Regions from separate parts of the Clostridium sp. HCP1S3_C6 genome, predicted to be linked through region 2. Evidence: predicted binding sites of a transcription regulator. Region 2 holds the regulator's gene; the other holds the start of a gene.
The links. Region 2 encodes LexA, which represses DNA repair genes until DNA is damaged. Its sites were predicted from a motif close to CNAACANNTGTTNG; they were not measured.
Positions count from the first base shown of each region.

Region 1: ACTNAO_RS07495 (putative DNA modification/repair radical SAM protein) is a predicted target of LexA. The motif match lies at 2,233-2,246, and genes of this name have one in related genera.

Region 1 covers NZ_JBQHRN010000016.1:22,413-26,626, reverse strand. The annotation lists gene ACTNAO_RS07500 (TIGR03915 family putative DNA repair protein) at 74-826, opposite strand; gene ACTNAO_RS07495 (putative DNA modification/repair radical SAM protein) at 848-2,170, opposite strand; gene ACTNAO_RS07490 (BlaI/MecI/CopY family transcriptional regulator) at 2,587-2,976, shown strand; gene ACTNAO_RS07485 (M56 family metallopeptidase) at 2,957-4,072, shown strand; gene ACTNAO_RS07480 (GreA/GreB family elongation factor) at 4,121-4,214, opposite strand, start outside.
Region 2 covers NZ_JBQHRN010000007.1:51,300-55,513, reverse strand. The annotation lists gene ACTNAO_RS04015 (NCS2 family permease) at 1-1,231, opposite strand, end outside; gene lexA (transcriptional repressor LexA) at 1,432-2,034, shown strand; gene ACTNAO_RS04005 (Y-family DNA polymerase) at 2,226-3,752, shown strand; gene ACTNAO_RS04000 (hypothetical protein) at 3,774-4,193, shown strand.

The sequences.
Region 1 (4,214 bases), on a different contig from region 2:
GAGAAATATTAGAAGAATTAAAAATAGTATAAAGTTTTGATAAATTTTTAATGATAAAAGATAGAAAAAAACCTTACCAAAGTTCGGTAAGATTTTTGTGATATCTTCTAGGCATAAAATTATCTCGGCATTTTAAATTAATACGTTCTTTTATAGTCGTTGATTTATAAAAAATTTTAAACAAATTTTCAAAAGTATTGTCTTTGTTTAAGGATAATATTTCTTTTGATTTATCCTTGCTTAAATGTGTAATGAAAGATGACTTTTTATCATATACTAATGCAATTTCACGGTTAAGATCATGTATTATAAAATTTTGATCAGAAAACCTTTCTGTAAAGTGATCAATAATTAAAGGAAGTATATTATAATCTGGTTCTATTTTTGAGTAAAAACTCAAAGGAGCAATTTCTTTAAAACGAACAAATTGCATGAAACGTTCAGCTTCAATATTTACTTTTTGGCAGTACTTATCAATTAGAATAATAGTACTATTATTTTTAGCTAAATTTATTGAAGTGCCAAACTTATAGCAAAGTTTAAGATATTTTAGTATTGTATTTTCACAAGAATCAATTTCACTAAGGTATGTTAGATAAATATTTTTAAGGACGGTATTATTAAGTTTTTTCTTTATACTTTTATAGACTCTAGTGTATTTGTCCATTTCTGTTTTAACATATGTAATTTGATTAAGCATATTAGGAATGTAATTTTTTTTATTTGTAATTATTACCTTATCTTTTATAGAGTATGCATAAAAGATGCTAGTAAAAAGCCCCTCAAAACTTCCATCATATATTAGTTCTTTAATATAATTATCCATGCTATTCTCCTTAAAATATATTTATAATTCGCCTGTTAAAGAAGAAGATTTATCTTCTAGTAGAAAAGATTTCTTTTCGTTAACAGATAAATCGTTGTTAAAAAAGCTTAGTTGTTCTATATTTTCATCAATATAATTTAAATTAACTTTAGGTGTAAGGGCTCTACGTATTTTTATATCATCAAATTCAACAGAGCCATAGTATTTACCTTTGCAGGTAATAAAATATTGTGCTCTTTTTAGGACTATTCCAAGTTTTTTCAAGTCATAAAAATCTAAAAATCCTACTTTCCTAGTAAGTATTATTTTTCTAGCACCTCTAACACCAATTCCAGGAACCCTTAGAAGAGCTTCATAGCTTGCCTCATTTATTTCAATAGGAAAATTGTCTAGGTTATTTAAAGCGTATGATGTTTTAGGATCAAAATTTATATCAAAATTAGGATTTTTATGGCTTAAAAGTTCAGAAGCTTTAAAGCCATAAAATCTAAGAAGCCAATCACCTTGATAAAGTCTATGTTCACGAAGTGTAGGAGGATTTTTTATAGTTGGTAGATTTTTATCTGTATTTACAGGAACATATGCTGAATAATAAACTCTTTTTAAATTCATTTTATTATATAAGTTTTCAGAAAGATTTAGTATATTTAAATCAGTTTCTTTTGAAGCACCTACAATAAGTTGTGTACTTTGTCCACCAGGTACAAATAAATTAGCATTTTTAAATTTTTTTCGTTCGTATTTGTTTATTGAAATATTATTTTTTATTGTTTTCATAGGAGATAATATATCTTGTTTATTTTTTTCGGGAGCCAAAAGCTTTAAGGATTTTGATGAAGGTAATTCTAGATTTACGCTCATTCTATCTACTAAATTACCAGCTTTTTTAATAAGGTCCTCATCACTGCCTGGTATTGCCTTTAGGTGAATATATCCACCAAAGTTATAAACTTTTCTTAATTTATAAACTACATTATAAAGCATTTCCATAGTATAATTAGGTGTTTTAATTATTGCGGAACTTAAAAATAAACCTTCTATGTAATTTCTTCTATAAAAATTTATAGTAAGGTTTGCTACTTCATCAGGTGTAAAAGTAGCACGATTAATATCATTAGATTTTCTGTTTATGCAATAAGAACAATTATATATACAGCAGTTTGATAAAAGAATTTTTAAAAGAGAAATACATCTCCCATCAGGTGTAAAGGAATGGCATATGCCAGATGCATGAGTAGAACCAATAGTATTTTTTGTGGTTTTTCTTTTTGAACCAGAAGAAGAACAAGATACATCATATTTTGCTGCATCAGATAATATTTTTAGTTTATGAGATATATCCATATAACAATCACCATACTTTTAAAATAATTTCTATATTAATATTATAAACAATTTTAAATACAAGAACAAGTGTTCGTATGCGGAAATATAAAAATATTCTGTAAAATTTAAAAAATATTGTACTACATATGAGTAGTATTGTATAATATACTTATATAAGAATTATACAATACTTTTTTTAAATGGGGGATGGGATTAATATGTATTTTTAGTGTATTGTATATATTTTTATTATAGTTATTTTATCCTTGTATAATTAAGGCATGTTACATAAATTATTATTAGCTTATACATATTAATTCTATCTTTATTTGTTATTAAGCATATTTTTGTTATAAAATTGTAATTTTGTTATATTTGCGTTATAATTTTTATTAATGAAGATTTTTTGCCTGTAAAATATGGAGGCGATATAAATAGGTACTCTAAATAAATTATCTAAAGAAGAAATGAATATAATAAAAATAATGTGGGACGTAAATAGAAAAATTACGCCAACAGAACTTATTGATATTTGTGAAAAGAAGTATGGAAAGCGTTGGGCTAAGCAAACTATAACTACATTACTTAATAGAATGATGAAAAAAGGTGTTTTAAGTGTAGAAAGTCAAGGACGTAATAGGTTTTATACAGCTATATCAATTAGTGAATACGAACAAAAAAATGCTAAAGATATATTAAATAATATGTATAATGGGTCAATTAAAAATTTTTTAGCTGCATTATATCATGATAAAAATAAAGTCTCAAAAAAAGATATGCAAGAATTAAAGGATTGGTTTTCAAATGAATCAGATAATATTTGAAACTATTATTAAAATAACTATTACAGGCAGTGTATTTTTTATTCAAGCATTTCTTTTATCTTTATTTACAAAAAAAATACTTTCTTCTAAGTGGCATTTTGAGGTTTCTAAAATTTGTATGTTTCTTTTTATAGCTCCTATAAGTCTTATTGTGGGTTCCAAATTATTTCCTAAAAGTGAAATTATGTCGATTTATAGTTTTGATATAGCTAATATTGCATATAGTTCATTTAATTATGTGAATTTATTCATAATAGTTTGGTTTATTGGTTTTGTGTTATTTCTTGTTATAAATTCCTTTAATTACTTTAGATTTAAGAGGATTATAGGTAAATTTGATTCTAAAGATCAAAAATTAGACGAAATTTTACAAAATCATGTTTTTAATGAAAATTATAAAGTTTCAATTCAAAGAAATTCTAATGTTAAGTCTCCTATGCTTATAGGTATAAGAAAGCCTGTTATAAGAATACCAGAGTATTTGAATGATTATGATGAATTAAATTTAATAATAGGACATGAGTTGATTCATTATAAAAGAAAAGATTTACTTATTAAAATTATAAATATATTTATTATGGCAATAAATTGGTTTAATCCACTTATATATGTAGTTAATAAAAATGTTAATAGATGGTGTGAAATATCTTGTGATGAACTGTTAGTAAAAAGTAAAGAAAAATTTGAAAGAAAATTATACGGAAATTTGTTGTTAAAGGTTATAGAAAATGTAGATAATGAGCAAATAAATGATACAGTAGTATATTTAGGATTATGTAGTGAAAGCAAATATATAAAAAATAGGTTGTATATCATACTAAATTCTAAAAAATCAAGTATTATAAGGAAAGTTTTTTCATTTATAATATTATTTACATTAGCTTTTGAATCTATTGGAATTAGTACATTTGCTACAACAAAAGCTACATATAAAGTAAAGTCATTTATGGGTGGTAATTTTTCTTATGATAATATGATGTTTAACGATTTTAATGTGATAAATAATAATATTACTAGTAGCGATGAATATGTTGAAATGTCAGTTTCAATAGATAATTCAACAGGAAAGATAGGAGAAATTAATAAAGATTATTAAAATATTTTTAGATATGAAAATAGGATAAGCTTAGCTTAATCCTATTTTTTAAAGTATTTCAAGAATTTCAACTGTATAACTAGAACCAGGAGCTTCCACAGTAACAATATCTCCTGCCTTTTTACCAGAAAGGGCTTTTCCA
Region 2 (4,214 bases):
ATGTTAATCCATCGCCTATACTATAAGTAAGTGGCATTAATGCAATTGTCATAAAAGCTGGTATTCCTTCTGTTAAATCTTCAAAATCTATATTCTTAACAGCACCTACCATTAAAAATCCAACATAAATTAAAGCTGGTGCAGTTGCACAAGAAGGAATTGCAATAAATATTGGAGATAAAAACATTGATAAAATAAAAAATATACCTGCAAATACTGCTGTCCAACCAGTTCTTCCTCCAGCAGCAACTCCTGTGGAACTTTCAACATATGTAGTTACTGTAGAAACTCCAAGGCATGCTCCTGCAGTTGTTCCTATAGCATCTGCCATTAAAGCTTTACTAACACGTGGTACCTTTCCATTTTCATCTAACATTCCTGCTCTTGATGTAACACCAACTAAAGTCCCTATTGTATCAAAGAAATCAACAAATAAAAATGTAAGTACTATACTAATAAATGATGCGACTGTTTCAGGATTAATCATATAATTAAAATCAATTTTACCTGCTATTGGAGCTATACTTTCATATTTGAATATTCCTTGTGGAAGGTATATTCCTAATGCATTTGCATAATATGGATCATATAATGCATATCCCCATGCAAGTAATGTTGAAGTTGCTATACCAATAAGTATGGCTCCTTTAACTTGCTTTTTTTCAAGTATAGCAATTACTATAAATCCAGCAAGAGCTATTAAAACTGTAGGCATTTTAAAATTTCCAAGAGCTACTAATGTACTTTCATCTGCTACTACAAGATTTGCTCCTTTAAAGCCTATTAATGCAATAAATAAGCCAATACCAGCTGTAACTGCATGCTTCATATTTATTGGAATAGCATTTACAACAGCTTCTCTAACCTTAAATAAGGATAATAATATAAATATTATACCTTCTACAAAAACAGCTGTTAATGCAACTTCCCATGATATATTTTGCTTTATTACTACTGTATATGCAAAATAAGCATTTAATCCCATTCCAGAAGCTAAAACAAAAGGAAGATTTGCATATACTCCCATAATAATAGTTGCAAAACCAGCTGAAAGACAAGTTGCTGTAACTACAGCTCCTGCATCCATGCCTGTAGCACCAAGAATATTAGGATTAACAGCTATAATATATGCCATTGTAATAAAAGTAGTTAATCCTGCTAAAAATTCTTTTTTAAAATCAAGCTTTTTGTTATCATTATCTAAAATAGATAAAAAATTGTTTTTTTTCATGTTGTCACCTCTTAAAAAAACTTTACACGCTATTATACTACACTTTAATAAAATAAAAAAGTCAATTATTTACACGAAATATACTTATGAAAATGGGAACATAAGTTTGATATATAATCATTGTTATGGTATACTCTAATTAATAGAATACTAGAAAGGAGCTTTTACTTTAATTAATTTTTAAAGTAAAAAAATATTATATGGGAAGTAATGATAAACAATCTGAAATATATAATTTCTTAAAAGTTTATACAGAAACAAAAGGTTATCCACCTTCTGTACGTGAAATATGTGAAGCTGTTTCTCTTAGTTCTACTTCTACTGTTCATGGTCATTTAAAAAGATTAGAAAAAAAAGGACTTATAAAAAGAGATCCTACTAAACCTAGAGCCTTAGAAATTGTGGAACTTCATGAAAACAAAAAAGAAATGGTAAATATACCTATTATAGGAAAAGTTACTGCAGGTATGCCTATTCTTGCAACAGAAAATATAGAAGATACTTTTCCGCTTCCACTTGATTACATAAGTCATAATAAAGAATTATTTATGCTTAGAGTATCTGGTGAAAGTATGATAAATAAAGGAATAAATAATGGCGATTTAGCTATTATTGAAAAATGTAGCACTGCAAAAAATGGTGACATTATTGTAGCTCTTATAGAAAATGAAGCTACTATAAAAACCTTCTATAAAGAAAAAAACCACATTAGACTTCAACCTGAAAATGATACAATGGATCCAATTATTGTTCCTAATTGTAGCATCTTAGGAAAAATTGTAGGGCTTTATAGAAAATATTAAAAAAACTTATGGCTAGCAATTAAAAACTACTAGTCATAAGTTTTTTTACTTGTTTCTTAAATTCAACCCCTAAAAACTCATACATAAGAATTTGTTTATATTAAATACGTATTTCATTAGCTAATGGCATATACAAACATATGTTCCTTATGGTATATTAATAATATAGAAATATAAAAGGAAGAATGAGTATGGATAATAATAGAATCTATGTATCAATTGATTTAAAATCATTTTATGCTTCTGTTGAATGTAGAGAACGAAATCTTGACCCATTAACTACTAACCTTGTTGTTGCAGATAATAGTAGAACAAACAAAACCATTTGTCTTGCTGTTTCACCATCATTAAAATCTTATGGAATCCCTGGAAGGCCAAGATTATTTGAAGTTATTCAAAAAACTATGCAAATAAATTCTATGCGAAAGCAGAGGGCACCATATAAAACTTTTAATGGTTCATCATTTAATAATGTTGATCTGAAAACAAATCCATCATTAGAATTAAAATATATTATTGCTAAACCACAAATGGCTTTATATATGAAATATAGTACAAAGATCTATAAAATATATTTAAAATATATTGCGCCAGAAGATATTCATGTATATTCAATAGATGAAGTATTTATAGATGTTACTGCATATTTAAAAACATATAAAATGTCAGCCCATAATTTTACTAAAATGATTATTCAAGATATACTTGATACAACTGGAATAACTGCTACTGCTGGAATAGGAACGAATTTATATTTATGTAAGGTAGCAATGGATATAGTAGCAAAACATACTGAAGCAGATAAAAATGGAGTAAGAATTGCAGAACTTGATGAAATGTCTTATAGAAGAAAGCTTTGGAATCATAAACCAATTACTGATTTTTGGAGAGTAGGCAATGGCTACGCAAAAAAATTATATAAACAGGGTTTATATACTATGGGTGATATTGCTAGATGTTCCATAGGCAAACCTAATGAATATTATAACGAGAAAATATTGTATGATATGTTTGGTGTTAATGCTGAACTTTTAATTGACCATGCTTGGGGATGGGAACCTTGCACCATTGAAGATATAAAAAAATATAAACCTGCAACAAATAGTTTAGCATCAGGACAAGTACTTCAATGTCCTTATAATTTTGAAAAAGCAAAATTAGTTGTTAAAGAAATGACTGATTTATTAGTTCTAGACTTAGTAGATAAAGGTCTTGTTACTGACCAGATTGTACTGACTATAGGATATGATATTGAAAACTTAAATAATGAGGATAAAAGAAATATGTACAATGGAGCTATTACTACAGATCATTATGGAAGAATAATTCCAAAACATGCTCATGGTACAGCTAATATAAAAAAGCAAACCTCCTCTACTACATTAATTATAGATACAATGATGAAACTATATGATAGGATTGTTGATAAAAATCTCCTTGTGAGAAGAATTAATATTTCAGCAAATCATCTTATGAAGGAAGGTTTATCAATAGAATCAAAAAACATTGAACAAATTGACCTATTTACAAATTATGAAGAATTACAGAAAAAACAGCAAAAAGAGAAATTAGCCTTGGAACATGAAAGAAACATACAAAAAACTATATTGAGTATCAAGAAAAAATTCGGAAAAAATTCAATTTTAAAAGGAATTAATTTAGAGGAAGGTGCAACTGCCAAAAATAGAAATAGCCAAATTGGTGGTCATAATGCATAGAATAAAATGGAGGATACAACCTTGGATAATAATTCTTATAATGATATTATTAACATGAAACATCATCAATCATCATATTACAAACATATGTCAACCTATAATCGTGCTGCCCAATTTGCACCTTTTGCTGCTCTAAATGGATATGATGTTGCAATAAAAGAAACTGCAAGATTAACAAATAAAAAAATAGAACTTGATGAATATATGAAAGAAAGCTTAAACAAAAAACTACTTATAATTTCACAAAATCTTCACTTACATATTGAAATTAAAATAACGTATTTTCAAACAGATAAAAATAAATCTGGTGGATCTTATGTAACTTGTTATGGTCATGTAATAAAAATAGATAAATTTAACCATACTTTATATATGTCAGATTGTAGCATTATACCTATTGATGAAATAATAAAAATAGATAGCAATTACTTTAATATATAAGTTGTTCTTTATTGGAAATTT